Regions from separate parts of the Thalassiella azotivora genome, predicted to be linked through region 2. Evidence: predicted binding sites of a transcription regulator. Region 2 holds the regulator's gene; the other holds the start of a gene.
What was found. The regulator LexA, encoded in region 2, represses DNA repair genes until DNA is damaged. The targets are predictions, from matches to a motif close to TCGAACANNTGTTCGA.

Region 1: the regulator LexA is predicted to act here: its motif matches at 2,031-2,046, upstream of ACYVQV_RS02475 (trans-sulfuration enzyme family protein).

Annotation. Positions count from the first base shown of each region.
Region 1 is NZ_BAAGTX010000002.1:172,073-186,310, reverse strand. It holds gene ACYVQV_RS02490 (enoyl-CoA hydratase/isomerase family protein) at 1-649, shown strand, start outside; gene ACYVQV_RS02485 (M48 metallopeptidase family protein) at 823-1,437, shown strand; gene ACYVQV_RS02480 (Lrp/AsnC family transcriptional regulator) at 1,498-2,007, opposite strand; gene ACYVQV_RS02475 (trans-sulfuration enzyme family protein) at 2,159-3,406, shown strand; gene ACYVQV_RS02470 (NUDIX hydrolase) at 3,454-4,023, opposite strand; gene ACYVQV_RS02465 (zinc-dependent metalloprotease) at 4,020-5,681, opposite strand; gene ACYVQV_RS02460 (NAD-dependent epimerase/dehydratase family protein) at 5,971-7,065, shown strand; gene ACYVQV_RS02455 (YlbL family protein) at 7,161-8,354, shown strand; gene ACYVQV_RS02450 (PPA1309 family protein) at 8,403-9,032, opposite strand; gene ACYVQV_RS02445 (UPF0182 family membrane protein) at 9,137-12,154, shown strand; gene ACYVQV_RS02440 (NAD(P)H-hydrate dehydratase) at 12,250-13,185, opposite strand; gene ACYVQV_RS02435 (histidine phosphatase family protein) at 13,172-14,044, opposite strand; tRNA gene ACYVQV_RS02430 (tRNA-Met) at 14,168-14,238, shown strand, end outside.
Region 2 is NZ_BAAGTX010000006.1:91,035-105,272, reverse strand. It holds gene ACYVQV_RS05885 (SpoIIE family protein phosphatase) at 1-1,825, opposite strand, end outside; gene bfr (bacterioferritin) at 1,949-2,428, opposite strand; gene ACYVQV_RS05875 ((2Fe-2S)-binding protein) at 2,310-2,624, opposite strand; gene ACYVQV_RS05870 (GOLPH3/VPS74 family protein) at 2,832-3,569, shown strand; gene ACYVQV_RS05865 (nitroreductase family deazaflavin-dependent oxidoreductase) at 3,615-4,061, opposite strand; gene ACYVQV_RS05860 (OsmC family protein) at 4,139-4,639, opposite strand; gene ACYVQV_RS05855 (MBL fold metallo-hydrolase) at 4,732-5,529, shown strand; gene ACYVQV_RS05850 (LysM peptidoglycan-binding domain-containing protein) at 5,502-5,957, opposite strand; gene lexA (transcriptional repressor LexA) at 6,344-7,090, shown strand; gene ACYVQV_RS05840 (UdgX family uracil-DNA binding protein) at 7,106-7,738, opposite strand; gene ACYVQV_RS05835 (DUF7218 family protein) at 7,943-8,215, shown strand; gene ACYVQV_RS05830 (nucleoside hydrolase) at 8,231-9,241, opposite strand; gene ACYVQV_RS05825 (aminotransferase class V-fold PLP-dependent enzyme) at 9,260-10,363, opposite strand; gene ACYVQV_RS05820 (LysR family transcriptional regulator) at 10,445-11,386, shown strand; gene ACYVQV_RS05815 (M15 family metallopeptidase) at 11,446-12,270, opposite strand; gene ACYVQV_RS05810 (L,D-transpeptidase family protein) at 12,267-13,160, opposite strand; gene ACYVQV_RS05805 (ATP-dependent DNA helicase) at 13,252-14,238, opposite strand, start outside.

The sequences.
Region 1 (14,238 bases), on a different contig from region 2:
GGTGCCGGGGCTGCGCTGCGTCGTCGTCACGGGCGCCGGCAGCGCGTTCTGCTCGGGGGGTGACCTGTCCTGGCTGGGGGAGGGCGGCGACGTCGACCGGCTGCGCAGCCGGATGCACGCGTTCTACTCGGACTGGCTGAGCGTGCGGCGGCTCGAGGTGCCGGTCGTCGCCGCCGTCAACGGGCCGGCGATCGGCGCGGGCCTGGCCCTGGCGCTGGCGTGCGACCTGCGTGTCGTCGCCGCGGACGCCCGGCTCGGCGTCCCGTTCACCGCCCTGGGCCTGCACCCCGGGATGGCGACGACGTGGTCGCTGCCCGAGGTGGCCGGGCTGGCCGTCGCCCGCGACCTGCTGCTGACGGGCCGGCTGGTGCGCGGCGAGGAGGCCGTGCGGCTGGGTCTGGCGTCGCGGGTGGTGCCGGGCGACCAGGTGCTCGACGAGGCGCTGGCGCTCGCTCGCGACGTCGCCGCGCAGGCACCCGTCGCCACCCGGCTGACGACGCTGGCGCTGCGGGACGGCGGGCACGCCGACCACGCGACGGCGCTGCGGTGGGAGGCCCTCGCCCAGGCCGTCACGCTCGCCGGCGACGACCTGCAGGAGGGCCTGGCCGCCCAGCGCGAGCGCCGCGCCCCGCACTTCCGCGGCCGCTGAGGCGGGCGCCGCGGACCGTCACCGCGGGTCGGCACGGACGCGAGGGCAGGTCACACGGCGGTCACGACCGGGTCGGGGTCCTGGGGAGGGCCGGCGCCCGCGGGTACGGTGGCCGCGTGAGCAGGGCCACAGCCGGCGCGCCCGCTGCCGGTGAGCCGCGCAAGGGCCCCACCGTGCCGGGGGACCCGCCGGTCGTGGTCCGGCGCAGCAGGCGCCGCCGCCGGACGGTCACCGCCTACCGGGAGGACGGCGCCGTCGTCGTGGCCATCCCGGCGCGGTTCACCCGCGCCGAGGAGAAGGCCTGGGTCGCGACGATGCTCGAGCGGCTCGCCGCCCAGGAGCGACGGCGCCGCCCCAGCGACGAGGTGCTCACCGAGCGGGCCGCCGAGCTGTCCGAGCGCTACCTCGGTGGCCGGGCCCGGGCGTCGAGCGTGCGGTGGGCGACCAACCAGCACACCCGCTGGGGGTCGTGCACCCCGGCGGACGGCACGGTGCGGCTGTCGACGCGGCTGCGTGGTGTGCCGCCGTGGGTGCTGGACTACGTGCTGCTGCACGAGCTGGCCCACCTGATCGAACCCGGGCACGGCCCGGCGTTCTGGCGGCTCCTGGAGGGCTACCCGCGGACCGAGCGCGCCCGCGGCTACCTCGACGGCTTCGCGGCGGGCAGGGACCTGCCGCCCCTCTCGGGAGCCGACGACGACGAGGCCGGGGACGACGTGGACGGCGCCGCGCAGGCGCCCGCGCGGCGGGTTGGTGCGGCGGACGTCGCCCGGGTGCCCGGCACCTGAACCGCCGGTCCAGCGGCACCGGACCGCTCGCGTGGCGGGGGCGCAGCCGGCCGGTGGGGGTCAGCGCGCCCGGGTGGGCCCGTCGCGCAGGCCGAGTCTCGTGGCACCGCGCAGGTGCTCGAAGATCAGGCTGGTCTCGGTGTGCCCGACGGCGGGGTGGCCGGTGAGGTGCTCGAGGACGAAGTCGCGCAGCGACTCGGCGCTCGGCAGCGCCACGTGCAGCAGGTAGTCGTCCGTGCCCGACACGTGGAAGACCGACAGCACCCCCGGCAGGGACGTCGCGCTGGCCCGGAACGCCTCCACCTGCTCGCGCACGTGCAGCCGGAGCCGGACGGCGATCATCGCCTGCAGCGGGAACCCGGCCGCCGAGGGGGCGACGTCCGCGTGGATGCCGCGCAGCACCCCGCGCCGGCGCAGCTCGCGCACCCGCGCGAGGCAGGTGGACGGCGCCACGCCCACGCGCGCGGCGAGCTCGGCGTTGCTGACCCGCCCGTCGTCCTCGAGCTCGGCGAGCAGTGCCCGGTCGACGTCGTCCAGGTCCTGCCCGGGGGGTCGAACGATCTTCGGCACCTGGTCCTCCTGATCCCGCACGGTCGAAGACCTCGTCGTCCTCCGGGCGTCTGACCGAAGGACGTTCGGTCCCGCCCCCATCCTGCCATCGTCTCGTTCAGACTCCCGTCGACGGCCCGTGACCCGGGCCACGCCAACCCGAGGAGCCGACGTGACCACCGAGACGCCCCGTTCGAACGCCCCCGCCCCGTCCCTGCGCACCCGGGCCGTGCACGCGGGACGCAGCGACCTGACGGGACTCGGCGTCCACGCCCTGCCGATCGACCTGTCCACCACGAACCCGCTCCCGGGGGTCGAGACCGGGGGAGCCAGCTACGAGCTGCTCGCCACCGGCGGCGCGCCCGGCGCCGACGACTCGCACGTGTACGCGCGGCTGTGGAACCCGACGGTCGCCCGGTTCGAGGACGCGCTGGCCGACCTCGAGGGCGCGCACGGGGCGGTCGCCTTCGGCACGGGGATGGCGGCCCTGAGCGCCGTGCTCGTGGGGCTGGGGGAGGCGGCCGCGCTCACCGACGAGCGCGCCCGCCCGCACGTGGTCGCCGTCCGGCCCCTGTACGGCGGCAGCGACCACCTCCTGGCGACCGGCGTGCTCGGCCCCCAGGTGACCTTCGCCGCGGCCGGCGACCTCGTCGCGGCGCTGCGCGCCGACACGGCCCTCGTCGTCCTGGAGACCCCTGCGAACCCGACGCTGGACCTCGTCGACGTCGCGGCGGTCGTCGCGACCGTCCGGCAGCGGTCACCACGGGCCGCCGTCCTCGTCGACAACACGTTCGCCACGCCGGTCCTGCAGCGGCCCGCGGCCCTCGGCGCCGACCTGGTGCTCCACTCGGCCACGAAGTACCTCGGCGGTCACGGGGACGCGATGGGCGGCGTGGTGGCGACGGCCGGCCCGCGCGCGGTGGAGTGGACCGCCAGGCTCCGGCGGGTGCGCGCCGTCACCGGCGCGCTGCTGCACCCGCTGGGGGCGTACCTGCTGCACCGGGGGCTGCCCACCCTCCCGCTGCGGGTCCGGGCGCAGGGCGAGACGGCCGGCAAGGTCGCCGCGGCCCTGCTCGGGCACCGGCACGTGCGCACCGTCCACTACCCGGGCCTGACCGAGTGCGACCCGCGCGGGCTGGTCGGGCGGCAGATGGACGGCCCCGGTGCCGTGCTCGCGTTCGAGGTGGACGGCGGCTACGACGCGGCCTGCCGGGTCGCGGCGGGGGTCCGGCTCGCGACCCACGCGGTGTCCCTGGGTGGGGTGGACACGCTGATCCAGCACCCCGCGGCGCTCACCCACCGGCCGGTCGCGGGCGACGCGAAGCCCGCGCCGGGGCTGCTGCGGCTGTCCGTCGGGCTCGAGGACGCCGACGACGTGCTCGCCGACCTCGACCGGGCGATCCGCGCCGCGCACGCCTGACGGGTCTGAGCTGACGGGTCTGAGCTGACGGGTCTGAGCTGACGGGGTCAGAGCCGGCCCGTCACCAGCAGGTGGCGGCGGGCGGCGACGACGGCGCCGGCCAGCCGAGGGGGCAGGTCACCGACCACGCCGTCCGGCAGGGCGTCCACGTCGAACCACGCCACCTCGTCGCTCTCCTCGCTGGCCACCGGCGTGGCGCCGTCCGGTGCCAGGGCGACGAACGCCACGTCGAGGTGCTCGGTGCAGCGCCCGAACGCCGCCGACAGGGCGTGCCGGTCGAGGTCGACCGGGTCGGGCAGCACCGTCAGCCCCGGCAGGCCGGTCTCCTCGGTGCCCTCGCGCCAGGCCGCGGCGGCGAGGTCGGCGTCGCCGGGCTCGCAGTGACCACCGGGCTGCACCCAGAAGCCGCCCTTGCGGTGCAGGGTCAGGCAGACCCGCCCCAGCGACGCGTCGAGGACGAAGCAGGACGCGGTCAGGTGCGCGGGCGGGCCGTCCCGCAACACGCCGTCGGGGTGGTGGGCGAGGTGCTCGAGGTAGGTGCGGCGCAGGACGTCCTGGGTGGTCGTGGGCGCGGTCCAGGCCCCGAGCAGCCGGACCGCCTCGGCGTGCAGGCTCACCGCGGGCCGTCACCGCCCGCGTCACCGGTACCCGGCCCCTCCCCGTCGTCCGGCCCGTCCCCGTCGTTCGGCTCGCCGGCGCGCCGGCCGTCGTCCCCGTCGCCGGTCATGCCGCCCTCGGTGGGGCGTGGGGCGCCCTCGTCCGCCAGCAGCGCGGCGAGGGCGGCGTCGACCTCCGCGGACGCCGCCTCGGCGTCACCGCGCCGCGTCGCGTACGAGGTGGGGTCGTCGAGGTCCTCCGCGGTGGGCACGAGGTCGGGGTGCTCCCACACGGCGTCCCGCCCCGAGGCGCCCCGCGCCTCCTCGAGCGTGCGCCACAGCGTCGCGGCGTCCCGCAGGCGCCGCGGGCGCAGCTCCAGGCCCACCAGGCTGGCGAGGGTGTGCTCCGCCGGCCCGCCGGCCGCCCGACGGCGGCGCATCGTCTCGCGCATCGCGGCGGCGTGCGGCAGCTGCCCCGACGCCGCGCGGTCCACCACCTCGTCGACCCACCCCTCGACGAGGGCCAGCGTGGTCTCCAGCCGGGCCAGCGCCTGCTCCTGCGCGGGCGTGCGCTGCGGCTCGAACAGCCCCTCGGAGAGCGCCTGCTGCAGGGCCTGGGGGTCGGTGGGGTCGACGTCCTGCACCGCCCGCTCGATGAGCGCGGTGTCGATGGTGATGCCGCGCGCGTACGCCTCCACGGCGCCCAGGACGTGGGCGCGCAGCCACGGCACGTGCGCGAAGAGCCGTGCGTGGGCGGCCTCGCGCAGCGCGACGTACAGCCGCACCTCGTCCACCGGCACGCCCAGGCCCTCGCTGAACGCCTCGACGTTCGCGGGCAGCAGCGCCGTCCCGCCGCTCGTCAGCGGGACGCCGATGTCGTGGGAGGACAGCACCTCCGAGGCCAGGGCCCCGACCGCCTGCCCGACCTGCATGCCGAAGACGGCACCGCCGACCTGGCGCATCATCGAGCCGGCCTGGGCGATGAACGGCTGCATCTGCTCCGGTGCCTGCTGGGCCATCGCCGCCGCCATCGCGTCCGCCACCGACGCCGCGACCGGCTCCGCCAGGCGGCGCCACGTCGCGAGCGTCGACTCGACCCACTCCGCCCGCGACCAGCCCTGCGCGGTCGCCGACGACGCGGGCAGGTCCGTGACGGCGTCCAGCCACGTCTCGGCCAGCCGCAGGGCCTCGCCGGTGGCGCGGGCCTGGGGGCCGCTGACGGTGGGGTCGCCGGACTGGGCCGCGGTCTGGCGCGCGAGGTCCTTGGCGAGGTCCCAGTTCACCGGACCGTCCCCGGCGGTGCTGAGCATCCGCTGCACCTGCGCCAGGACCTGGTTGAGCGCCGCCGGGTCGGTCGGGATCCCCGCGGCCGCCAGCTGCGCCGGATCCAGCCCGGGCAGACCGCCGGGTAGACCACCGGGCAGGCCGCCGCTCATCAGCTGGCCCAGCAGCGCCGCGAGCGGGTTGTCGTCGTCGTCGGAGGGGCCGGACGCCGACGACCCGCCCTGCGGTCCGGGACCGCCGAAGCCGAGACCGCTGCGGGACCCCACGTCGCCACCGCGCGGCCCGGGCCCGGTGGACCCGCTCGACCCGGCCGGCTCACCGGGCTCGGGCTCCTGCTCGCCGTCCGGACGGTCACGGGGGTCGTCGTCCGTCGGGTCGTGCGGGACGTCGCTCATCTCACGTTCTCCTGACGCGCGGGTGCCGGACACCGCGCCGCTCGCACCGGGATGATGGACCGCACCGGACCGGTGCAGCGGACGGCCTCCCACGGTACCCACCGTCCGGCCGTCCCCGAGCCGGTGCCGCCGGGGCGGCCGACCGCTCCCGCGGCCGAGGTCGCCGCGCGAGCGCCGGCCGACCGGCTCGTCAGGACAACTCCGGGGAGGGTGCGTGGGTTCCACCGGTCAGCCGGGTGCCACGCCGTCGCGTCGCAGGCGCGGCCGGCGGTCGGGGCCGGTCGTCGTCGTGACCGGTGCCACGGGTCCGGCCGGGCGTGCCGTCACCGCGGCGCTCGCCGCCGCCGTCGGCCACGGGCTGCGCCGCGTCGTCGCCGTCGTCCCGCCGGCGCCCGCACCCGACGACCACCCCGGGGACGTGCTGCCGGACGACGTCGCCGCGGTCGCCGCGGACACCGCCTCGCCGACGGTCGTGCGGGCCCTGGAAGGTGCCGACGTCGTCGTCCACGTCGCCTGCCCCGACGACCTGGAGGCGGCGCTGGCGGTCGACCACCCGACGCGGCGCGCCCGGGTCGTGCGCTCCGCGCAGGCGGTGCTCACGGCCGCCGCGGCGGTGGGTGCCCGGCACGTGGTGGTCGTCGGCTCGGCGATGGTGCACGGCGCCCGCCCCGACGCGCCGGTCCCGCTGGCGGACGACGCGCCGCTGCTCGCCGAACCCGACACCGGGGTGGTGGGTGACCTGCTGGAGGTCGAGCAGGTCGTCGCCCGGGCGCGGACCGCCCACCCCGCCCTGACGGTCACGGCCGTGCGTCCCGCCGCCCTCGTCGGACCGGGCGTCGACACGTTGAGCACCCGGCACTTCGAGGCGCCGCGGCTGCTGTCGGTGCGGGAGGCCCGCACGGCCTGGCAGTTCTGCCACGTCGCCGACCTCGGCGCCGCCGTCCTGCGGGTCGTCCTCGACGGGATCGACGGTGACGTCGGCGTCGGCGCGCCGGGGGCCCTGTCGGCCGACGACGTCGAGCGGCTCAGCGGGATGCGCCGCGTCGACCTCCCCGCCGCGCTGGCCTTCGGGACGGCCGAGCGCCTGCACCGCGTCGGGGTGCTGCCGATGCCCGCGACCGACCTGGCGTACGTCGTCCACCCCTGGGTCGTGTCGGCGCAGCGGCTGCGGGAGGCGGGCTGGCGTCCCGCCCACGACAACGAGCAGTGCCTGCGCGAGCTGCTCGAGCACGTGGCGGGCCACCACGCGGTGGCCGCCCGCCGGCTCGAGCGGCGCGACGCCGCCCTCGGTGCCGCGGGCGCGGCCGTCGCCCTCGTCGGCACCGCGGCGGTGTGGCGGCAGGCGCGGGTGCGGGCGGGGCGCCGGCGCGGCGGACGGGCCTGACCGAGGGCCCGACCGGCCGGCGGTCCTCGCGGGTGCGATATTGGGCAGCGACCCGGGCACCCGGTCCGCAGGTCGACGAAGGAGGACCGGCCCCGGTGACCGCGGAGAACGACCAGCAGCAGCGTGGTGCGGACGTCGTCGGCCCGCCGCCGGCTCCGCCTGCGTCCGGCGCAGCCTCCGAGCCCGGCGCCGCCACGGCTGCCGGTCAGCCGGTGGCGCCTGCCGCTCCCGCTGCCGACCGGCTCGACCCGCGGCACGCCGTCACCGCCGTCCTCGGCCTGCTCACCGTCGCCCTGATGGCGGCCGTGTCGATGCTGCCCGTCCCGTACGCCGTGGTGCGACCCGGCCCGGTCCGCGACGTGCTGGGCACGCACGGCGGTGCGCCGATGATCGCGGTCGAGGGGGAGCGCACCTACCCGACCGACGGCCGGCTCGACCTGCTGACGGTGTCCGTCGACGGGGGACCGGGGAGCCCGGTCAACCTCGCCGAGCTGGTGTCGGGCGTCCTCGACCCGGACGTGTCGGTGCGACCCCGGGACGAGCTCTTCCCGCCCGACGTGACGAGGGAGTCGATCGAGCAGGAGAGCAACCAGGAGATGGTGACGTCGCAGGAGCAGGCGACCGCGGCCGCGCTGCACGAGCTCGACGTCCCGGTCCCGACGACCCTGACGGTCGCCGGCTTCTCCCCGGACGCCCCGGCCGAGGACGTGCTGCGCGAGGGGGACGTGGTGGTCGCCGTGGGCGGCCAGCAGGTCACCGACCTGCCGCAGCTGCGGGACGTGCTGCAGCGCTCCGAGCCCGGTGACGACGTCGTCGTCGGCGTCGTGCGGGACGGCGCGACGGTGCCGGTGACCGTGACGACCACGGGCAGCGAGGACGGGCGCACGCTGCTCGGCGTCCTCGTCGACCCCACGTACGAGTTCCCGTTCGACGTGCGGATCAGCATCGAGAACATCGGCGGACCGAGCGCCGGGATGGTCTTCGCCCTGGGGATCATCGACAAGCTCACCCCGGGCGCGCTGACCGGCGGCGAGCACGTCGCGGGCACCGGGACGGTCGACTCCGACGGCACGGTGGGTCCGATCGGCGGGGTCCAGCAGAAGCTGGTGGCCGCCCGGGACGCGGGAGCCGAGTGGTTCCTCGCGCCGGCCGGCAACTGCCCCGAGGTGGTCGGGCACGTCCCCGACGGCCTGCGGGTGGTCGAGGTGGAGACCCTGGAGCAGGCGCGCGCCGCGGTCGAGGCGATCGGCGCCGGCCAGGGGACGCGGGACCTGCCGACCTGCGACTGAGCCGACCTGCGACCGAGCCGACCTGCGACCGAGCCGGTCGCGCCCCCGTCAGGGCTCGAGCGTCGCCCGCAGCGCGGCGGCCACCCCGGGGGCGAGGTCCGCACCGGTCCCGACGGCGTGGTCCTCGTCGTGCGCGCGGGTGCGGATCGCGCAGCGCGTGGCGCCGTCGCGCATCACGCCCACGGCCAGGCGCACGTCCTGGCGCTGCGGGTGCTCCATCAGCCGCGCCAGCGCCTCGTCCGGGTCGTCGGGCAGGTCGGCCTCGGCCTCCGGCGGGACGACGAGCCGCTCGCAGACGAGCGCGGCCCCGTCGACGGACGGGCCCCACGTGATCTGGGCCAGCAGCTCCTCGATCGTGTCGGCCTGCGGCAGGCCCTCCTGCTCCACGGACGTGATGTGGTCCGGGTCCGCCTGCGCGCTGGCCACGAGGTCGGGTGGCAGCTGCTCGGCGAGCGAGGGGTCGCGGCGCAGCGCCTGCGCCGTGCGGATCAGCGCGAACACGCGCACCGGGGCGTCCCAGCCGCCGCGCGCCACGTGCCGCTCCAGCTCGCGGACGGCCCGGTCAAGGGGGTCCGGCGGGTCGGTCGGGCGGTCCGTCGGCGCGTCGGCCGCGCTGGCCCCGGGGGACCGCGGAACCCCGTCGGGCTCCGCGCCGTTGGGTCCGGTAGAGGGCGTCACCCCTCGATCCTGGCACGTGCGCCGGACGCCGCCTGCTGGTGCCCCGGGCCGCGTGCGAGGATCGGGCCACGCCCGCCGTGCCGACGACGTGAGGTAGACCCACCGTGAGCTTCGCCACCAGCCCGGGCCCGTCCCGGCCGGTCCTGCAGCGCCGACGCCGGGGGCCGCTGGTCCCCACCCTCATCGTGCTGGCCGGGCTGGCCGTCGTCCTCGGGCTGCTCGCCGAGGTGTGGACCGAGGTGCTGTGGTTCCGCCAGCTCGGCTTCGGCGAGGTCTTCCGCACCCGATTGGTGACGCAGGCGCTGCTGTTCGTCGTGGGCGGCGGGCTGATGGCCGCGGCCGTCGGAGCGAGCATCACCTGGGCCTACCGGTCCCGGCCGGTGTACGCGCCGGTCGACGTCGAGCAGCAGAACCTCGACCGCTACCGGGAGAGCCTGGAGCCGCTGCGCCGCCTCGTCATGGTGGTGCTCCCGCTCGGCCTCGGGCTGTTCGCCGGGTCGGCGGCCGCCCAGCAGTGGCAGACGACCCTGATGTGGCTGAACCGGACGCCGTTCGGGACGCGGGACCCCGAGTTCGGCATGGACCTGTCGTTCTTCGTCTTCACGCTGCCGTTCCTGCGGTTCGTCGTCGGCTTCCTGACGGCCGTCTTCCTGCTGGCGCTGCTGGCCGGCGCCGCGACCCACTACCTGTACGGCGGGATCCGCCTGCAGGGCAGCGGCCCTCGCACGACCAACGCCGCGCGGGTGCACCTGGCCGGGCTGGTGGGCCTGCTGGTGCTGCTGCAGGCCGGCGCGTACTGGCTGGACCGGTACTCGGCGCTCACGGAGGAGAACGACCGGTTCACCGGTGCCGGCTACACCGGGATCAACGCGGTGCTGCCGGCCAAGAGCATCCTGGCCGCGATCGCCGTCCTTGTCGCCGTCCTGTTCTTCGTCGCGGCCGCGCGCCGGGGCGGCACGTGGCGGCTGCCGGCGATCGGCGTCGCGCTGCTGGTGGTGTCCGCCGTCGTCGTCGGTGGGATCTACCCCGCGCTGGTCCAGCGCTTCCAGGTCACGCCCAGCCAGCTGACCCGGGAGGCCGAGTACATCCAGCGCAACATCGACGCGACGCGGACGGCGTACGGCATCGACGACGTCGAGGTCAGCCAGTACGCCGCCGCGGCCACCGGCGAGCGGGGCGCGCTGCGCGAGGACGCGCAGACGGCGGCGAGCATCCGCCTCCTCGACCCCGCGCTGGTCAGCCCGACGTTCCGCCAGCTCGAGCGCAACAAGCAGTACTACACGTTCGCCGACCCGCTGGACGTCGACCGGTACGAGATCGACGGCGAGGTGCGGGACACGGTGATCGCCGTCCGGGAGCTCGACCTGTCGGGCCTGCCCGACAACCAGCGCTCCTGGTTCAACGACCACGCCGTGTACACCCACGGCTTCGGGGTCGTGGCGGCGTACGGCAACCAGCGCAACGACGACGGCGAGCCGGCGTTCATGCAGCAGGGCATCCCGTCGACGGGCGTGCTCGGGGAGTACGAGCCGCGCATCTACTTCGGTGAGAAGTCCCCCGACTTCTCCATCGTCGGCGCGCCGGAGGGGGCGGCCCCCCGTGAGCTCGACTTCCCGACCGACGAGGGCGACGGCACGGGCCAGGCGAACACGACGTTCAGCGGGGACGGCGGCCCCAGCGTCGGCAACCTGTTCAACCGGCTCCTGTACGCGATCAAGTTCCGGGACCAGAACATCCTGCTGTCGGACGCGGTGAACGCCGAGTCGCAGATCCTGTACGACCGCGCGCCGCGCGACCGGGTGGAGAAGGTCGCGCCGTTCCTGACCCTGGACGGCGACCCGTACCCGGCGGTCGTCGACGGCCGGGTGACGTGGATCGTCGACGCGTACACGGTCACCGACGCCTACCCGTACGCGGACACCCAGCCGCTCGGCGACGTGACGGTCGACTCCCTGACACAGACGTCCTCCAGCGTCGTGGCGCTGCAGCAGCGGGAGATCAACTACATCCGCAACTCGGTGAAGGCCACGGTGGACGCCTACTCCGGCGAGGTGACGCTGTACGCCTGGGACGACGAGGACCCGCTGCTGCAGACGTGGATGAAGATCTTCCCCGGTGCGGTGCAGCCGCTGTCGGAGATCGACGGTGAGCTCATGGGTCACCTGCGGTACCCGGAGGACCTGTTCAAGGTGCAGCGCACCGTCCTCGGCCAGTACCACGTGACCGACGCCGAGGCGTTCTACTCCGGTCAGGACTACTGGCAGGTGCCGGCCGACCCGACGGCTCCGACGGACCAGGGCGAGGCGCAGCCGCCGTACTACCTGACGCTGCAGATGCCCGGCCAGGACGACCCGTCGTTCTCGCTGACGTCGGCGTACATCCCGAGGGCCACGCAGGGCAACGTCAGCAACGTCCTGACGGGGTTCGTGGCGGTGGACGCGGACGCGGGCGACGCCGGGGGTGAGAAGGCCGAGGGCTACGGCAAGATCCGGTTGCTCCAGCTGCCCCGCGGCGAGGTCGTCCCCGGACCGGGTCAGGTGCAGAACGACTTCAACGCCAACCCGACGGTGTCCAACGAGCTGAACATCCTGGCCCGCGGTGACTCCGAGGTGCGGCGCGGCAACCTGCTGACGCTGCCGGTCGGTGGTGGTCTGCTCTACGTGCAGCCGGTGTACGTGCAGAGCGCCGGGGAGACGTCGTACCCGAAGCTGCAGCGCGTGCTGGTGTCGTTCGGCGAGCAGATCGGCTTCGCCGAGACCCTCGACGCGGCGCTGGACCAGGTGTTCGGCGGGGACTCCGGTGCGACCGCCGGCGACGCGGGGGCGGGCGACCCGTCCGACGTCCCGACGGACCCGACCGACCCGGACGCCGGGCCGAGCGCGCCGGCTCAGGCGGAGGTCCGGCTCCAGCAGGCGCTGACGGCGGCCAACCAGGCCATCCAGGACGGGCAGGCGGCGCTCGCGGAGCAGGACTTCACCGCCTACGGCGAGGCACAGCAGCGCCTGCAGCGGGCGATCGAGGACGCGCTCAACGCGGAGGCCGAGATCCGGGGGGCCGCCCCGCCGGTCACCGACGAGGAGGCGACCACCGAGGAGGCCCCGGAGGACACCGCAGCGCCGTGACGCGGTGGGCTCGCCGCGGACGACGGCCCCCGACCTGACCGGTCGGGGGCCGTCGTCCGTCGGGTCACCCAGCGGGGAACGGCCGCGTGGGGGCGTCAGACCTCGAGCTCGGACAGCACCTGCGGCACCTGGGCGGGCAGCTCGCGGGCGAGGAAACCGAGCCGCCCGACGGCGGCGGCGAGCCGGTCACCGGCCCGCCCGTGCAGGTGCGTGGCCCAGACCGCCGCCTGGGCGGGGTCGGCACCGCGGGCGGCCAGGCCGGTCACCAACCCCGCCTTGACGTCGCCCGACCCGGAGACCCCCAGGCCCCGCCCGCCGGTGTCGTCGCACCACCGGCGCCCGTCCGGTGCCGCCGTCCACGACGTCGAACCGCCGGCGGCGACGACGGCGGAGCAGCGGCGGGCCAGCGCCAGGGCCGCGGCCGCCGGGTCGTCCTCCACCTGCTCGTCGTCGGTGTGCAGGGTGCGGGCCAGCTCGCGCAGGTTCGGGGTGAGGACGGCACGACCACCCAGGTGCGCCACGGCGTCCGGGTGCTCGGTCAGGTGGGCGAGCGCGAGGGCGTCCACCACGACGAACGCGTCGAGGTGCGGGACGAGGCGACGGGCCAGGTCGGCGGCGCCGTCGGGGTCGCGCAGGCCGGGCCCGACGAGGACGGCGTCGCAGCCGCCCGCCAGGTCCAGGACCTGCTCGGCGCAGCGCGGGTCCAGGTCGCCGTCCCCGTTCTCCGGGAGCGGCAGAACGAGGGCCTCGGGCAGCGCGACCCCCAGAGCCGGGGCGACGGACCGTGCCGTGGCGACCTGGAGCTTGCCGGCGCCGGAGCGCAGGGCCGCCTCGGCGGCGAGGAGCACGGCGCCGGGCGTGGCGCAGGACCCGCCGACGACGAGGGTGCGGCCGCGGGACTCCTTGTCGTCGCCTGGCGCGGGCAGCGGCCAGTCCCGCAGCACCCGGGTCGTGACCGCGACCGGGTCCGGCGCGCCGGCGGTCGCGCGACCGGCCGCTCCCGGTTCCGCGCGAGGCTCAGGAGGCGTCACGTCGTCCCTCGGACGGGTCCGCCTGCTCGTCGGCCTGCTCGTCCGCGGCGTCGTCGGCCCCGGGTTCCGCCGTGGTCGGTGCCTCGGTCCGCTCGACGGCCGTCGTGTCGGCGTACCGGACCAGCTCGAGACGCCCGTGGTCCGTGCGCGCGTACGTGGTGAGCGAGCAGTTGGGGACGGGGTCCTCCCGGTCGATCTCCAGCAGCTCCGCCTCGCGCAGTCCCTCGATGGCGAGCCGGAAGCTCATGATCACCGCCTGGTGGGAGAACAGCCAGAGGCGGGAGTCGCGGTGCTCGTCGTGCAGGTCGCGCAGGACGGATCGCACCCGGTGGGCGACGTCGCACCAGCTCTCGCCGCCGGGCGGTCGGTAGTAGAACTTGCCCACCTTGCCGCGGTGCTCCGCCTCGTCGGGGAAGGTGGCCTTGATGCCGTCGCCCGTCATCCCGTCGAACGCGCCGAGGTCGCGCTCGCGCACCCGCTCGTCGACGACGAGGGGGACGTCGAGGCCGGCCACCTCCAGGGCCGTCTCCGCGGTGCCGAGCGCCCGCTGGAACGGCGAGGTGACGACGACGTGGGGGCGCTCGTCCTCGTCGAGGTCGCGCAGGTACCGGCCGACGGCGGCGGCCTGGTCCCGGCCGGTGCCGGAGAGCTCGACGTCGGGGTCGCGGACGTCGAGGTCGAGTCGGTGCGCACCGCGCCGTCGTGCCTCGGCGTCGGCGACGTTGCCGACGCTCTCGCCGTGGCGCACCAGGACCAGTCGGGCCATGCTCGGCCGGACCCGGTGCGTGGCCGGTGCACCGTCGGCCCCTCGGCCCGGCTCGTCCTGGTCCGTGTGCTGGTGTGCCGCCCTCGCGTCCATGCTCGTCACCTTCGCTGGCGGGGGAGGGAGCCGCATCTCGGGCGCGGAGCACCCGACCCGCCGGGTGCACCGCGACCTCGATTTGCCCCGCCGGGCGGCACCCGCTTATGGTTGAGCCACCGACGCGGGGTGGAGCAGCTCGGTAGCTCGCTGGGCTCATAACCCAGAGGTCGCAGGTTCAAATCCTGCCCCCG
Region 2 (14,238 bases):
ACCCGGCCTGCGCCGGCTCGGCCGCCAGCAGCGGGTAGCGCTCACCGAGCTCGAGCCGGTCCGGCACGACGACGACGCGCCGGCTGCGGATCGCCTCGCTGACGGGCAGGTGGGCGTCCAGCGAGAACGCCCCCCAGCGCTCGTGCAGGCCCACGGACCCGCCGTTGGAGCGGATGAGGTGCACCTGGTCGCCCTCGACGAGGGAGACCGTGGCGACGCTGGCGCCCAGCGCACCCGCGACGTGCGTCACGATCATCTGGCAGACGGCGTCCACGTCGCCGGCACCGGCCATCTCCGCGGTGACGCGCTGCAGGCGCTCGAGCCGGCGCGCCAGCCGCTCGGCCGAGCCGCGGGCGTCGCGCTCGGCGCGGTGCAGCGCGGTGCGCTCCATCGCCAGCGACGTCTGCGCCGCCAGGGCCAGCAGGAACGTCCGGTCGTCCTCGTCGAAGGCCTGGGGCTCCTCGAAGCTGAGCCGCAGGGCGCCGGCGACGGCGCCCTTGACCTCCAGCGGCAGCGCGCAGATCGCCGCCGTCCCCGGTTCCACGTCGGCCAGCCGCGGGAACCGCTCGTCGCGCTCCGCGGGAGTGCGGACCCAGACCGGCTCCCCCGTGCGCATCGCGGTGGCGGCGGGCAGGTCGTCGTCCGCCGTCTCGTCGCGCAGCCGCTCGACGACGTCCCGCCCGTAGCCGACGGCACCGGAGACCTCCAGCGCGCTGCCGTCCCGCACGGGGATCAGCAGGCCCCCGCCGGAGGCCCGCAGCGCACCGGCACCGGCGCGCACCACGACCCGCGCGGCGTCGGGCCAGGTCATCACGGCGGCGAGCTCGGCGGTGAGTCCCTGCAGCCGGGACGCGCGCTCGGCGGTACGGCGCGCCGCGGCGACGGATCCCAGCTCGTCGAGCAGCCGCTGCTCCAGCGTCAGCACCCGGGCGGGCGTCCGGCCCGCGCGGCGCTCCCGCAGGCGGCCGGTCAGGCTGTCCACGTACCAGCGCACCAGGACCTTGTGCTGGGGCGGCGCCGGCTGGGTCAGCAGCAACCCGGAGCGGGAGAACGCGTCCGCCTCCTCCAGCGCCTCCAGGTAGCGCTCCGCGTCGTCGACCTCGGCCGCGGGGAGCGTGACCACCAGGTGGGTGCGGTCGCGGTCCCGGCGACGGGCCTCCACGGCGGGGCGGGTCAGTGCCCGCCGCCCCGCGACGAACCGGCCGGTCAGCACGTCGAGGACGTCGTCGACCCGGCGCGGCAGCGTCGGGCCGCGGCCGGAGCCGCCACCGACGCGCAGCAGCATCAGCTCCCGGACGAGGTTCTCCACGTGCGCCTTGGTGTCCAGCACGAGGGCAGTGGGCACCTCGCCGAGGTCCACGGTGAGCGTGCCCGCGGTCCCCGGCTGCACGAGCTCCGGCCCACCCGGACGCCGGCGACCGGACGCGTCGGGGACGGGGTCCGCCGCGCCGTCGGGGGCCAGCTCGCACCACACGACCTTGCCGCCCGGCATCGGCGTGGCGCCCCAGCGGTGCGACAGCGTGTCGACCAGGGCCAGCCCGCGGCCGGTCATCGACTCGCTGGACGGCGTCCCGAGCACCGGCAGGTGGCGGCCGGAGTCCTGGACCTCGATCCGCAGCACCTGCGCCCCGGGGACGATCCGCAGCACGGCGGTGGACCCGGTGTGCAGCAGGGCGTTCGTCAGCAGCTCGGTCGCGACCAGCGTCGCGTCGTCCGCCAGCACCTCGAACCGGCCGCCGACCAGCACCTCCGCGGTGGCCCTGCGCGCCGCCGGGACCGCGTCCGGGTCGCCCGCGATGGCCACGACCTCCGCGCCGTTGCCCACGTGCACCTCCCCACCGGCCCGCCGCAGGGGCGGACGTCGAGGGATCAGCGTAGGCGAGCGGGGACGCAGCGTGATGGTTCGTTAGCCCGGGTGGAGCATGCTCGCGCGGAACGGGCCTGCGGGTCAGCCGGGCGCGTGCCCGGGCTCCATCTGCTGGGCGAGGTACTGGCCGATGCTGATCCGCTCGATGGCGTCGAGCTGGCCCTCGAACCAGTCGGCGTGCTCCTCCTCCTCGCGCACCATCTCCTCGAACACGGCGGCCGTGCCGTGGTCACCGAGGTCGTGGCACTCCTGCGCCGAGGCGTTGAACTGGGCGACGGCGGCCTTCTCGCTGTCCAGCGCGAGACGCAGCATCTCGTGGGCGTCCTCGCCGACGGTGATGGGGTTGAGCTTCTGCACGTTCGGGTGCCCGTCGAACATGAGGATGCGGTTGATCAGCGCGTCCGCGTCCTTCATCTCGTCGATGGACAGGTCGTAGAAGACCTTACCCAGCCGCGAGAAACCCCAGTTGTCCAGCATCCTGGCGTGCAGGAAGTACGTGTTGGTGACCGTCAGCTCGAACGTCAGCGCCGAGTTGAGCAGCTCCACCACTCGCGGGCTCACGGGTTGCATGCGGGACCTCTCCCCTCGACGGCGTGTGCGCGACGCCATGCTGGCAGAGGACGGCCTTCACCGTGAAGACGCAGCCACCGCAGCTCTGCCCCGCACCCGTCCGTCGGCACAGCTCGGCCAGCGTCGAGGCGCCGTCGTCGACGGCGGCCCGCAGCTGGCGGTCGCTGACGACCTCGCAGTGGCACACGATCACGGAGGCAAGGCTAGCCTAAGTCTCGCTGTGGTCGATGTCGCTGTCCCGACCCGCGGGACGGCGGCGGGGGCGCGGGTCCGTCGCGAGGGGGAACCGGTCGACCGCCCGGAGGGTCGATGCCCACGAGAGCGACCCCGCGCAGACTGGGCGCGGACGGGAACGCGGACCGGGCGGTGCCCGGCGACGAGGAGGAGGCCCCCTGTGAGCACGTCCCCACCGACCGGTGACCCGGTGCGCCACCCCCTGCTGCTGGCCGAGGAGCTCCTCCTGCTCTTGCTGGACGAGCACACCGGGCGCCCGCTCGTCGACGGCAGCCGGCTCGACCCCGCACTGGCCGGCGCCGTCCTCGCCGAGCTCGCCCTCGGCGGTCACGTCGTCGTCTCCGACGGGACCCAGCACGGGGCGGACGGCGGGCCGCTGCCGGTCGGGCGTCTCCTCACCACGGGCGCACCGGCCCCCGCGGACCCCCTGCTCGGCGAGGCGCTCGCCCGCGTGGCGCACCGGTCGGGCAGGAAGCCCCAGGACGCGCTCGGCCCGCTCGCCCGGGGTCTGCGGGAGGGCCTGCTGAACCGCCTGACGGCCGCCGGGATCGTGCAGGAGCGGGAGGGCCGCGTGCTGGGGCTGTTCCGCACGCGGGCGTGGCCCGAGACCGACCCCCACCCCGAGCAGCGGGTCCGGCACCGCCTGCGGTGGGTGGTCCTGGGGGGTCACCCGGGTGACCCCCGGACCACGGCGCTCGTCGGCCTGCTGGCTGCGGTCGACGCGTTGCACAAGGTCGTCCCCGACGGGGACCGCAAGGCCGTGGCGCGGCGGGCGAAGGACCTCACGTCGGCCGACTGGGCGCCCGCGGCGGTGCGCAAGGCCGTGGAGGAGGTCGACGCCGCCGTGATGGCCACGGTCATCGTGGCCGGGACCGTCGCGGCGACCACCGCGACCTGACCACGGCGCCGTCGGTCGTCGCCCTGCCCAGGCCCGGCGCGCTTCTCAGGCGGCCACGGGCTCCAGCAGGAGGATGGGGATCAGCCGGTCGGTCTTGGTCTGGTACTCCGCGTACGGCGGGAAGGCCGCCACCGCGCGCTGCCACCACTCCTCGCGCTCGGGGCCGTCGAGCTCGCGGGCGACCACCTCGGTCTGGGTGGTGCCGTCCCGCAGGAGGATGCGGGGGTTCGCGACGAGGTTGTGGTACCACGCCGGGTGGGACGGCGCGCCCCCCATCGAGGCGACCGCCAGGTACCGGCCGTCGTGCTCGACGCGCATCAGGGGCACCTTGCGCACGCCGCCGGTCCGGGCGCCACGCATCGTCAGCAGGACGGTCGGTCGGCCCTGGATCAGCGGGACGGACGTCCCACCGCTGCTCTCGTACTGCTCCACCTGCCGGCGGACGAACTCGCTGGGGCTGGGCGTGTAGGCGCTGTCCTCGAGTCGGGTCACGTCGTCATTCAACGCGACGGGCTCACGCGCGCACCACCCACCGCGCCCGCGGGCGCGTCCTGCACCGGGCTCGGAGTTCAGTCCACGACCACGGTCACCGGCGTGCCCAGCTCCACGGTGCGGCTGACGGTGCACGTGCGGTCGTGCGAGGCGGAGACGGCCCGGGGCAGGACCTGCCGGGCCGCGTCGCCGTCCGCGCCGTCGGGGAAGCGCAGCCGGAAGGTGACGGTGATGTCGCGCAGGCTGTTGCCGTCGGCGTCGCGGTGCTTGTCGGCCCCGACGACGACCTCGAAGTGGTCGGCGGGGCTGCGCCTGCCGGTCACGACGTCGACGTCCACCGCCGAGCACCCGCCGATGGCGGCCAGGAGCAGCTCCACGGGGGTGAAGTCGGCGCCCGCGGTGCTGCCGAACCTCAGCTCACCGCCGCGGGCGTTGCGCGCCAGGTAGACGCCGGTGTCGAGGCGGCTGAGGGTGACCTCGCGGTGGGTGTCCGCGGCGGTCGTGTCGGCGGCGGTCGTGTCGGCGGCGGTCGGGTCGGCAGCCGTCGGCGCAGGCTGCGGGGAAGGGGTCTCGGCCATGGGACCCACTCTCTCAGGGCACCGGCCCGGTCGGCAGCGCCGGCGCGGTCGGCGGGACCTGACCGGTCGGGCTGCGGCGTACCGTCCGTCCCGTGAGGTGGGTGGAGGTCGCGGACGGCGTGCTGCAGGGCAGGTACGACCCGTTCGACGTGACGGTCGGGGTCGTCAGGGGCGAGGACGGCCTGCTGCTGGTGGACACGCGGTCCTCGGCCCGCGAGGCCCGCCGGCTGCTGGAGGACCTCGTCGTGTTCGCGGTGCCGGTCCGGGCGGTCGTGCTCACCCACGCGCACTTCGACCACTCCTTCGGCACGCACCGCGTGCTCGCGTCCACGGGGCCGGTCCCGGTGTACGGCCACGAGCGGCTCGCGGGTCACCTCGACGCCTACGAGCGGCCCGACCTGGAGCGGTGGGTGCGCGACGGTGACGGTCCGGTGCCTGGTCTCGGGGAGGTCCGGCTCGTCGAACCCGACCAGGTCGTCGTCGACGAGCACCGCGTCCTCCTGGGCGACCGGGAGGTCCGGTTGTGGCACCCGGGTCGCGGTCACACCGACCACGACCTGGTGGTGCACGTCCCCGCCGCGGGGTGCTGGCTGGTCGGTGACCTGGTCGAGGAGTCGGGGCCCCCTTCGGTCGGCGCGGACAGCGACCTCAGGGCGTGGCCTGCGACGCTCGGGCGCCTGCTCGGACGGATCGGCGACGGTGACGTCGTCATCCCCGGTCACGGCGCGGCGGTGGACCGGACCTTCGTGGAGCAGCAGCGGTCGCACCTGCGCGAGCGCGCTGCCGGGCCCCGGACGCCGGGTGAGGGAGTCGGGAGCCAGGACGCCGGGACTTGGGACGCCAGGAGGCAGGACGTCGGGGGTCAGGACGTCGGGACGAGCAGCACCTGACCGGCCTGCAGATTCGAGGTGCTCAAGGCGTTCAGCGACCGGATCTCTGCCACGCGGTCGCGGACGTCGCCCTCGGCGTCCTGCTCGAGGGCGATCGACCAGAGGGTGTCCCCGGGCAGCACCGTCACCGACGCCAGGCCGGTCGGCTCGGCCGCCGTCGTCCCGCCGGTGGCCGTCTGGGCGCCCAGGACCCCCAGCCCGGTCACGACCAGCAGACTCGTCAGGGTCACGACGAGGCGACCGCGCCGCGTCAGCCGGAGCGGCCGCTCCGCACGCGCGGGCCGAGCCAGCCGCGCCCGCGACGCGTGGCCCGGCGCCGGCTCGGTGCGGCTCGACGTCCGCCGGCTCGGGAAGGACAGGACGAGGGCGTCGACGTCCCGTGGCGGGCACCCGCCCGTCAGGCGGACGTCCAGGGTGGCTGCGCTCATGGTCCCTCCCGCTCCTCGTCACCGGCTGAGCCGGGTCGAACTCGTGTTCGAGTCGAACACAGGTTCGATGTCTAGCACACCTGTTCGAACGAGTCCACCGCTCTCGCCGTGAGCAACCGCCTCCCGGTCCGCCGGTCGGACCCGACCTGCAGCAGCCACTGCAGCAGCCACCACCGACAGCCCGGCCCGCGACGGGTCACCCGATCGGAGCAGCGCCTCGCATGACACGCAGTCGAACACCTGTTTGAACCCAGGGGTCCGTCGGACTACGGTGATCACCAACGGCACGGCGAGTCGGTGCAGGCGGTCTCGGCGTGCGCGCGGGGTCCGGTCAGGCGGGTGTGCGGGCGGTTCGGGTGCGGCACCCGACCACGGGAGGAGCGAGGGTGGCCACGAGGCGGAGCAGGACGAGCGGCAGGACGAGCAAGGGCACGGCGACCGACGGCGCGGTACCGGTCGGCCCGCAGGTGGAGGCGACCGTGCACGAGCTGCCCGATGCGGCCGACGGCACGGACCTCACGCCGCGCCAGCGCAAGGTGCTCGAGTGCATCAGCGAGGCCGTCACGCGCCGCGGGTACCCGCCGAGCATGCGGGAGATCGGGGAGGCGGTCGGCCTGACCAGCCCGAGCAGCGTCAGCCACCAGCTGACGGCGCTGCAGCGCAAGGGCTACCTGCGGCGTGACCCGAACCGCCCACGCGCGATCGAGGTCGTGACACCCGGCGCCGTCGACGAGACCGGCTCCGGCGACGACCGCCCGGCGCCGTCGTACGTCCCCGTCGTCGGCCGCATCGCCGCCGGAGGGCCGATCCTCGCCGAGCAGGCCGTCGAGGACGTCTTCCCCCTCCCCCGCCAGCTCGTGGGTGACGGCGAGCTGTTCCTGCTCAAGGTGGTCGGCGACTCGATGGTGGACGCCGCGATCTGCGACGGCGACTGGGTGGTGGTACGCCGCCAGCCCGTCGCCGAGAACGGCGAGATCGTCGCCGCGATGCTGGACGGCGAGGCGACCGTCAAGACGCTGAAGCGTCGCGACGGCCACGTCTGGCTGCTGCCGCACAACCCGGCGTTCGAGCCGATCCCCGGCGACGAGGCGACCGTGCTCGGTCGCGTCGTCGCGGTGCTGCGCAGCGTCTGACGCGGTCCACGCCGCTCAGCCGAGGGCCGCGGCCGCCACGGCCAGATCCTGCACGAGACCGTCGAAGGCCTCGTCCCGGCGGTCGCGGGCACGCAGGACCGCCGAGGGGTGGACGGTCGCCACGGCCTGCGGTCCCGATGGGGACGGCCAGGCCATCACCACCCCCCGCTGCCGGGTCACCGCGAACGACGAGCCGTAGACCGCCTTCGCCGCGGTGGCCCCGAGGAGGACGACGACCTCCGGCCGCACCACCGCCAGCTCCTTGTCGAGCCACGGCCGGCAGGCCGTCAGGTGCGCCAGGTCCGGCGTCCGGTGCAGCCGCCGGCGACCGCGGGTCGGCGTGAAGCGGAAGTGCTTGACGGCGTTCGTCAGGTACACGGTGCCGGCGTCCAGCCCTGCCTCCGCCAGCGCCTTGCGCAGCAGCCGTCCGGCTGGTCCGACGAACGGCTCGCCCTCCCGGTCCTCGACGTCACCAGGCTGCTCACCGACGAGCACCATCCGCGCCCTGGCGGGCCCCGAGGAGAACACCACCTGCGTGGCGTCCTGGTACAGCTCGCACCCGCGGCACGCCTCCGCCGCCCGCCTCAGGGTGGAGACGCCGACCCGACCCCCCGACGGCACCCACTGCTGCGCACCCGGACGCTCCACGTCCTCACCACCCCGGCGTCGCGACGGCTGGGCCGGCGCCCTGCCCGGGGCGCGTCCACCCGCGCGCCGGCCACGACCGGACGCTACGACCGGCCGGGACCTCGTGCGACCCGACCTCAGGAGGCCGGCTGGAGTGGCCGGTCACGACGAGCGGGTGCACGGTGAGAGGGCGCTCCACGCCCAACCGACGAGGAGGAGGAGACCGTGCCCGGTCAGAAGGACCCCGGCCCCAGCGTCAAGGACCCGGAGCTGTACGAGAAGCTCCGGGACGAGGGGAACTCGAAGGAGAAGTCCGCCCGGATCGCCAACGCGGCGAGCAACAGCAGCCGCAGCGACGTCGGGGAGAAGGGCGGCAGCTCGGGCTCGTACGAGGACTGGACGGTCGACGACCTGCGTGGCCGAGCGGCCGAGCTGGACATCGAGGGACGGTCCTCGATGACCAAGGACGAGCTGATCGACGCCCTGCGCAACCACTAGCCGCGCGCGGGCGGCTCAGCGCGGGCCGCCGCCGAGCCGGGCGAGCGCCAGGACCACGTGGTCCCACAGGAGGGTGGTGTCCACACCGGTCGCCACGTGCACCGGGACGGCGCCCGGCCCGGCGGTCCCGAGGTGCAGCCGCCCCGCCCGCGGACCCTCGACCTGCACCCTCACCCCACCCGGCACCGTGCGCAGCACCTCGGGACGGGCCGCCGCGACCACGGCGACGGCGTCGTGCAGCGGCGGGTGGGCGAGTCCGGCGTCGCGTCGGTACCGCGTCTCGTGCGCCAGCGCGAACGCCACCAGACGGTCCAGGAGCTTTGCGTGCGCCGCGTCCCGCGCCGTCCCCCGGATCCGGTCGACGACGCCGTCGTCGACGAGCGCCCCGAACGTCGCGTCCAGGCCGCACACCGTCGCCGGCACCACCGGCCCGACGCCGCGGGCACCAGGGACGCCGCACAGGACCGTGCGCACAGCCCTCGGGTCGGCGCGGGCGTTCGTCTCGACGTCCGGCAGCCGCCCGCCGCCGGGGCGCGGCTGCTCCCACACCCGTCCTCCGCGGGTGCCCACCACGCCCGGCCCGAGGACCCCGCCCATCCACACCAGTCGTCGGACCCGCGAGAGCAGATCAGGCTTGGACACCGCGACCTCGGCCGCCGAGGTCAGTGGTCCGGTCACCACCAGGACGCACCCGCCCGCCCGAGCCGGTGACCGGTCAGCCGCGTTCCGGGGCACCTGCTGGAGCGCCCGGGCCAGGCCGGCCGCGCCCGTGCCCGCCACCTGCTCCCCCGCGTCCTCGGGCCGCAGGAGCTCCGGCCCCGTCCCCGACCTCCCGCGGATCGCACCGAGCAGCGCGCGCACCCGCTCCGCCCCGGTCTCGTCGTCCGGCAGCGCGCCCGTCACCGTGACCGCCCGCAGGTCCAGGTCGGGGTGCCCGGCCGCCACCGCGACCGCGACGAGGTCGTCCTCGCGGGCGTCCACGTCGAGCACCACGGGCACCGGCGCCGCGCCGGGCGGACGTGGCACGGGCTCCTCCCCAGGTGGTCAGCGGCGCGTCAGCGTGCGGACCACGAGGTCCACGTCGTCCTCGTCGTTCCACAGGTGGAACGCCAGGCGCACCCTGCCGGCCCGGCCCGCGACGCGGGCACCGGCGTCCAGCAGGCGCGACCGCAACGTGCCGTCCGGGTCGTCCAGGGACACGACGGCTCGACCGGCGGGCGGGAGGTCCAGCGCCTCACGCACCCGGTCGGCCAGGCCGGCGTCCCAGCGGCGCACGTCCTCGGCCGGGACGGACCCGAACAGCTCGAGGGCCGGCACCGTCCCCACCCACGGCATCCACGCCGGGGAGACGTCGTACCGGCGGGCGCTGTGCGCGAGCTCCATGCCCGGCCCGTAGCAGGAGTCCCACACCGACTCGCCCGCGTACCAGCCAGCGTGCAGCGGACGCAGCGGGAACCGCTCCTCCAGCCGCGGGGCGACCGTGAGGAACGCACTGCCCCGGGGGGCGCACAGCCACTTGTACGCCGAGCAGACGGTCAGGTCGAAACCGCCCGCGTCCACCGGCATCCAGCCGGCGGCCTGGGTGAGGTCGCAGAACGTCAGGACGTCGTGCCGGGCGGCGGCCTCGCGCACGGCGACGGCGTCGGCGAGCGAGCCGCACGCGGACTGGGCGAGGGAGAAGGCGACCAGCGTGGTCGACGGGCGCAGCGCCTCGGCCAGCCCGTCCAGCGGCACGTGCCGGACGGTGACGCCCCGGTCGGCGTGCACGAGGAAGGGGTGCACCATCGAGGAGAAGTCGCCGTCGACGCAGACGACCTCGGCGCCGTCGGGCAGCGCGGCGGCGACGAGCCCCGCGGCCACGGACACCTGCGACCCCACGGCCACCCGGTCCGCCTCCACGCCGACGAGACCGGCGTACGCGGAGCGGGAGCGTCGTACGGCCTCGTCGTAGCCGGCCGGGGTGGCCCTGCCCGCGGCCCACTCGTCGAGCGCGCCGCGCAGCGCCGCCTGGACGGTCCGCGGCGGCAGACCCGCCGACGCGGCGTCCAGGTGCCCGGGGACCCGGTCGAACGCGGCGCGCGCGGCCTCGAGAGCACCCGGCGTCTCGCGGCGGTCGAGGGAGGGGGTCGCGGTCGTCGAGGTCGTCACCCCACCAGTGCACCGCGCGGTCGAGGGATCACACAACCGACAGTCAGGTCTCCCACCCATCACCGACGTTATGGTCGGGTGGTGGACCTCGACCCCTCCGCGCTGCGCATGATGCGCGCCATCGCCGACACCGGGACGATCTCCGCGGCCGCCGCGGTGGTCGGCTCGTCCCAGCCCGCGGTGAGCCAGCAGGTACGCCGGCTCGAGCGCCGGCTGGGGACGGCGCTGCTCGAGCGCGCGGGCCGCGGCGTGCGGCTCACCGAGGCGGGGGAGGTCCTCGCCCGGCACGGGGCCGCCGTGACGGCCGCGCTGGAGGCCGCCCGCGAGGAGGTCGAGTCGCTCGCGGGGCTGCGCACCGGCCGGGTGCGGCTGACGGCCTTCCCCTCCTCGTCGGCGACGCTGCTCCCCCGCGCCCTGGTGCGGCTGCGCGAGCGCCACCCGGGGGTGCGCGTGACGTTCGCCGAGGCCGAGCCCCCGGAGTCGCTGCAGCAGCTGCGCGACGGTCGCTGCGACCTCGCCGTCGCGTTCTCCTACCCGGGCAACGAGCTCGGTGGCGAGGACACCGGCGACCTGCGCGGCCTGGTCACCCGGCCGCTGCTGACCGACCCCCTGTGGCTCGCCCTGCCGCCCGGGCACCCCGCGGCCCGGGCCTCCGAGGTGGCGCTGGCGGACCTGGACTCCGAGACGTGGATCGCCGGCTGCCCCCGCTGCCGCGGCCACCTGCTGCAGGTCTGCGACGCGGCGGGCTTCGAGCCGGAGGTCGCGTACGCCACCGACGACTACGTCGCGGTGCTGGGGCTGGTGTCGGCCGGGCTGGGCGTGGCGCTCATCCCGGGGATGGTGCTGCAGGCGTCGCGCAACACCGACGTCGTCCTGCGCCGCGTGACCCCGCCGTCGACCCGCCAGGTGCACGCGGTGACCACGGCCGACCTGCTGCGCGTCCCGGCGGTGGCGGCCGCCGTGGACGTGCTCGTGGAGACCGCCGCCGACCTCGGCGAGGAGATGACCCGCCTCGACGGCTGACGCCGCGTCCTCGCCGGAACGCCCTCGTCAGCGACGGGTCGGTGACGGGTCAGCGGCCGTCAGCGCTGCAGGTGCTGGTAGTCCGGGTTGCGCCAGGTGCCGCCCCACGTGAACCCGTTGTCGGTGAACGCCGCCAGCGCCTCGCTGCCGGGGGTGAACATGCCGGGCACCGGGTCGCGGTCGGTGTACCGGGCGCCCTTGGGGGGCAGCACCCTGCCACCGAGGACGTACGGGTTGATCACGGGGTTGACGTCGATCGCCCGCCCGTAGGCGTGCTTCGACCAGGACGTCGGCCCGTCGCTGACCGCGGCGCGGCAGTTGAACCCCGAGGTGTTGTCCGCGGCCATCGACGCGTCGTCGTCCCCACCGAACTCGTCGACCGGGCGGATGCTGGTGATCGGGAACCCGATCTCGAAGAGCCGGGCGAACGCGCGGCGGGTGCGCTCGACCAGGTCGGCGTGGACGACGAGCACGCCGGTGCGCACGCCGCCGTCCATCGTGCGGTGCGACAGGGTGACGGCCCGCAGGTCCGACGGCGGGACGGGGCACCCCTCGCGCCAGGAGTGCGGCAGGTCGGCCGGCCCGACCTGTGCGACGGACCAGACGAAACCATCGGGCGCGCCGCTCGGGGCGGTGCCCTGCGCGACGCCGGGGAGGACGGTCGGCGAGGGGGGCGGCTCGGCGCGCAGGACCGCGGTGGGCGGTCCGGTCGGCTCGGGCGCCGGCGGGACGCTGACCAGCGCGCCGTCGTCGTCCGGCGCGTCGACGGCCGCGGTCTGGTCGGCGGCGTCGGGGACGGCGTCCGGCGAACCGCACCCGGCGAGCAGGGCGAGCACCGCGGCGCCGGCGAGGGCCGCCCGGGCGGCCTGCTGGCGACCGCTCACGAGATGGCGATGACCGCGCCGCTGCGCTGCCACCGCATCACCTCGAGCAGGTCGGACCGCGGGAGGCTGACGCAGCCCGCGGTCGGGTTGCCGGTCGACACGTGCAGGAAGATCGCGCTGCCGCGACCCGGGGTCGCCGACTCGTTCCAGCCGATCACCTGCGCGTAGTCGTAGGCGGGCGGGTTGACGAGGTCCTCGGCGCTGGCCCAGCGGCCGTCGGCGGGCTTGCGCTGGTGGGTGTTGTAGTGCGGTGAGTCGGGGTCGTCGACCCAGACGTCCGCGGCGCCGGTGACGAACCAGCCCTGGGCCAGGCCCGGGTCGGGGCGCGTGCCGAAGCCGCCGCGCAGCGGGTGGACGCCGGCGGGGGTGGCGCCGTCCCCCTCGCGCTTGCTGCCGGTGACGCCGGAGTACCCGACGTAGCCGCGGTAGGGGCCGAGCTCGGTGACGTACGACCCGTCGTCGCCGCGGGCGCAGGCCCGGACGGTGGCGCGCGTCCCCGAGGAGCGGACGACGACGACCTGGTCCGCACCGGCGGCCCGTCCGACGTCGCACGCCTCGCCCGTCCCCGACTCGCTCCGCCCCGCGTCCGGGGCACCCGTGCCACCCGCGTCCGGGGTCACCACGAGCGTGGCCTGCGGAGGCGGCACGGGCACGAACCCGGACGTCGGCTCGGGCGGCCGCCCGGTCGCGGACGGCACGCTGACCTCGACCGCGCCGGCGGCCCCAGGGCGGTCAGGGTCGCCGTCGGCCGACGCGGCCGGGCGGCCGGCGCCCGGGGCACCCGACCGGTCGAGCAGGCCCGCGCCGTACGCCGTGCCGAGGACGACGCCGAGGGTCACGACCACGGCCGTCACCACCACGGCGGCGCGGCGCGCCCGTCCCGTGCCCATCTCGCCTCCGGGGGTCCCGTCCACTCCCGCCGGTCGTCTCCTCACCCCGAGCGACCGACCGGACACAACGGACGGTCACGCTACCCGCTCGTCAGCCCGCGGCGTGCAACCGGCGCAGGGCTCCGAGCGCGACGTCCCGGTCCGTGGTCGGCCACAGCGGCGGTAGCGACGAGCGCAGGAACCCGGCGTACCGGGCGGTGGCCAGCCGCGGGTCGAGCACGGCGACGACCCCGCGGTCCTCGGTGGAGCGGATCAGCCGCCCCGCCCCCTGGGCCATCCGCAGGGCGGCGTGCTGGGCGGCGACGGCCATGAACCCGTTGCCACCGGCGGCGCTGACCGCCTGCTGGCGGGCGCTGGCCAGCGGGTCGTCCGGGCGGGGGAAGGGCAGGCGGTCGATCACCACGAGCCGGCACGCCGGGCCGGGGACGTCGACGCCCTGCCACAGCGACAGGGTGCCGAACAGGCAGGTGGACGGCTCCGCCGCGAACCGGCGCACCAGGGTCGGGGTGGTGTCGTCGCCCTGGCACAGCACCTCGACGTCGAGCCGCTCGCGCATCGCGGCGGCTGCGGTCTCCGCACCGCGCCGGGAGGAGAACAGCCCGAGGGTGCGGCCGCCGGCGGCCTCGACCAGCGCGGCCAGCTCGTCGAGCAACCGGTCGGGCACGCCGTCGCGGCCGGGCGGCGGCAGGTGGCGGGCGACGTACAGGATCCCCTGCCGCGGGTAGTCGAACGGGCTGCCGACGTCCAGGCCGCGCCAGCGGACCGTCTCGTCGGGCGGGCCCTGGCTGTCGAGCAGGCCGACCGAGCCGGCCGCCGCGTCGAAGGTCCCGCCGAGCGTCAGGGTCGCCGAGGTCAGGACCACGGTGCGCTCGGCGAAGAGGCGCTCGCGCAGCATCCGCGCCACCGACAGCGGCGCGACGTGCAGCGCCCGGCGCGGCTCACCGGCACCGAACCGGCTGACCGAGAGCCACAGCACGTCCCCGGCGAGGTCGGCCGCCATCCGCTCGGCCACGTCGAAGACCTCGGTCACCGCGGCCCGGGCGAGCTGACGGCCCGCACCGGCGACGTCGTCGCCCCG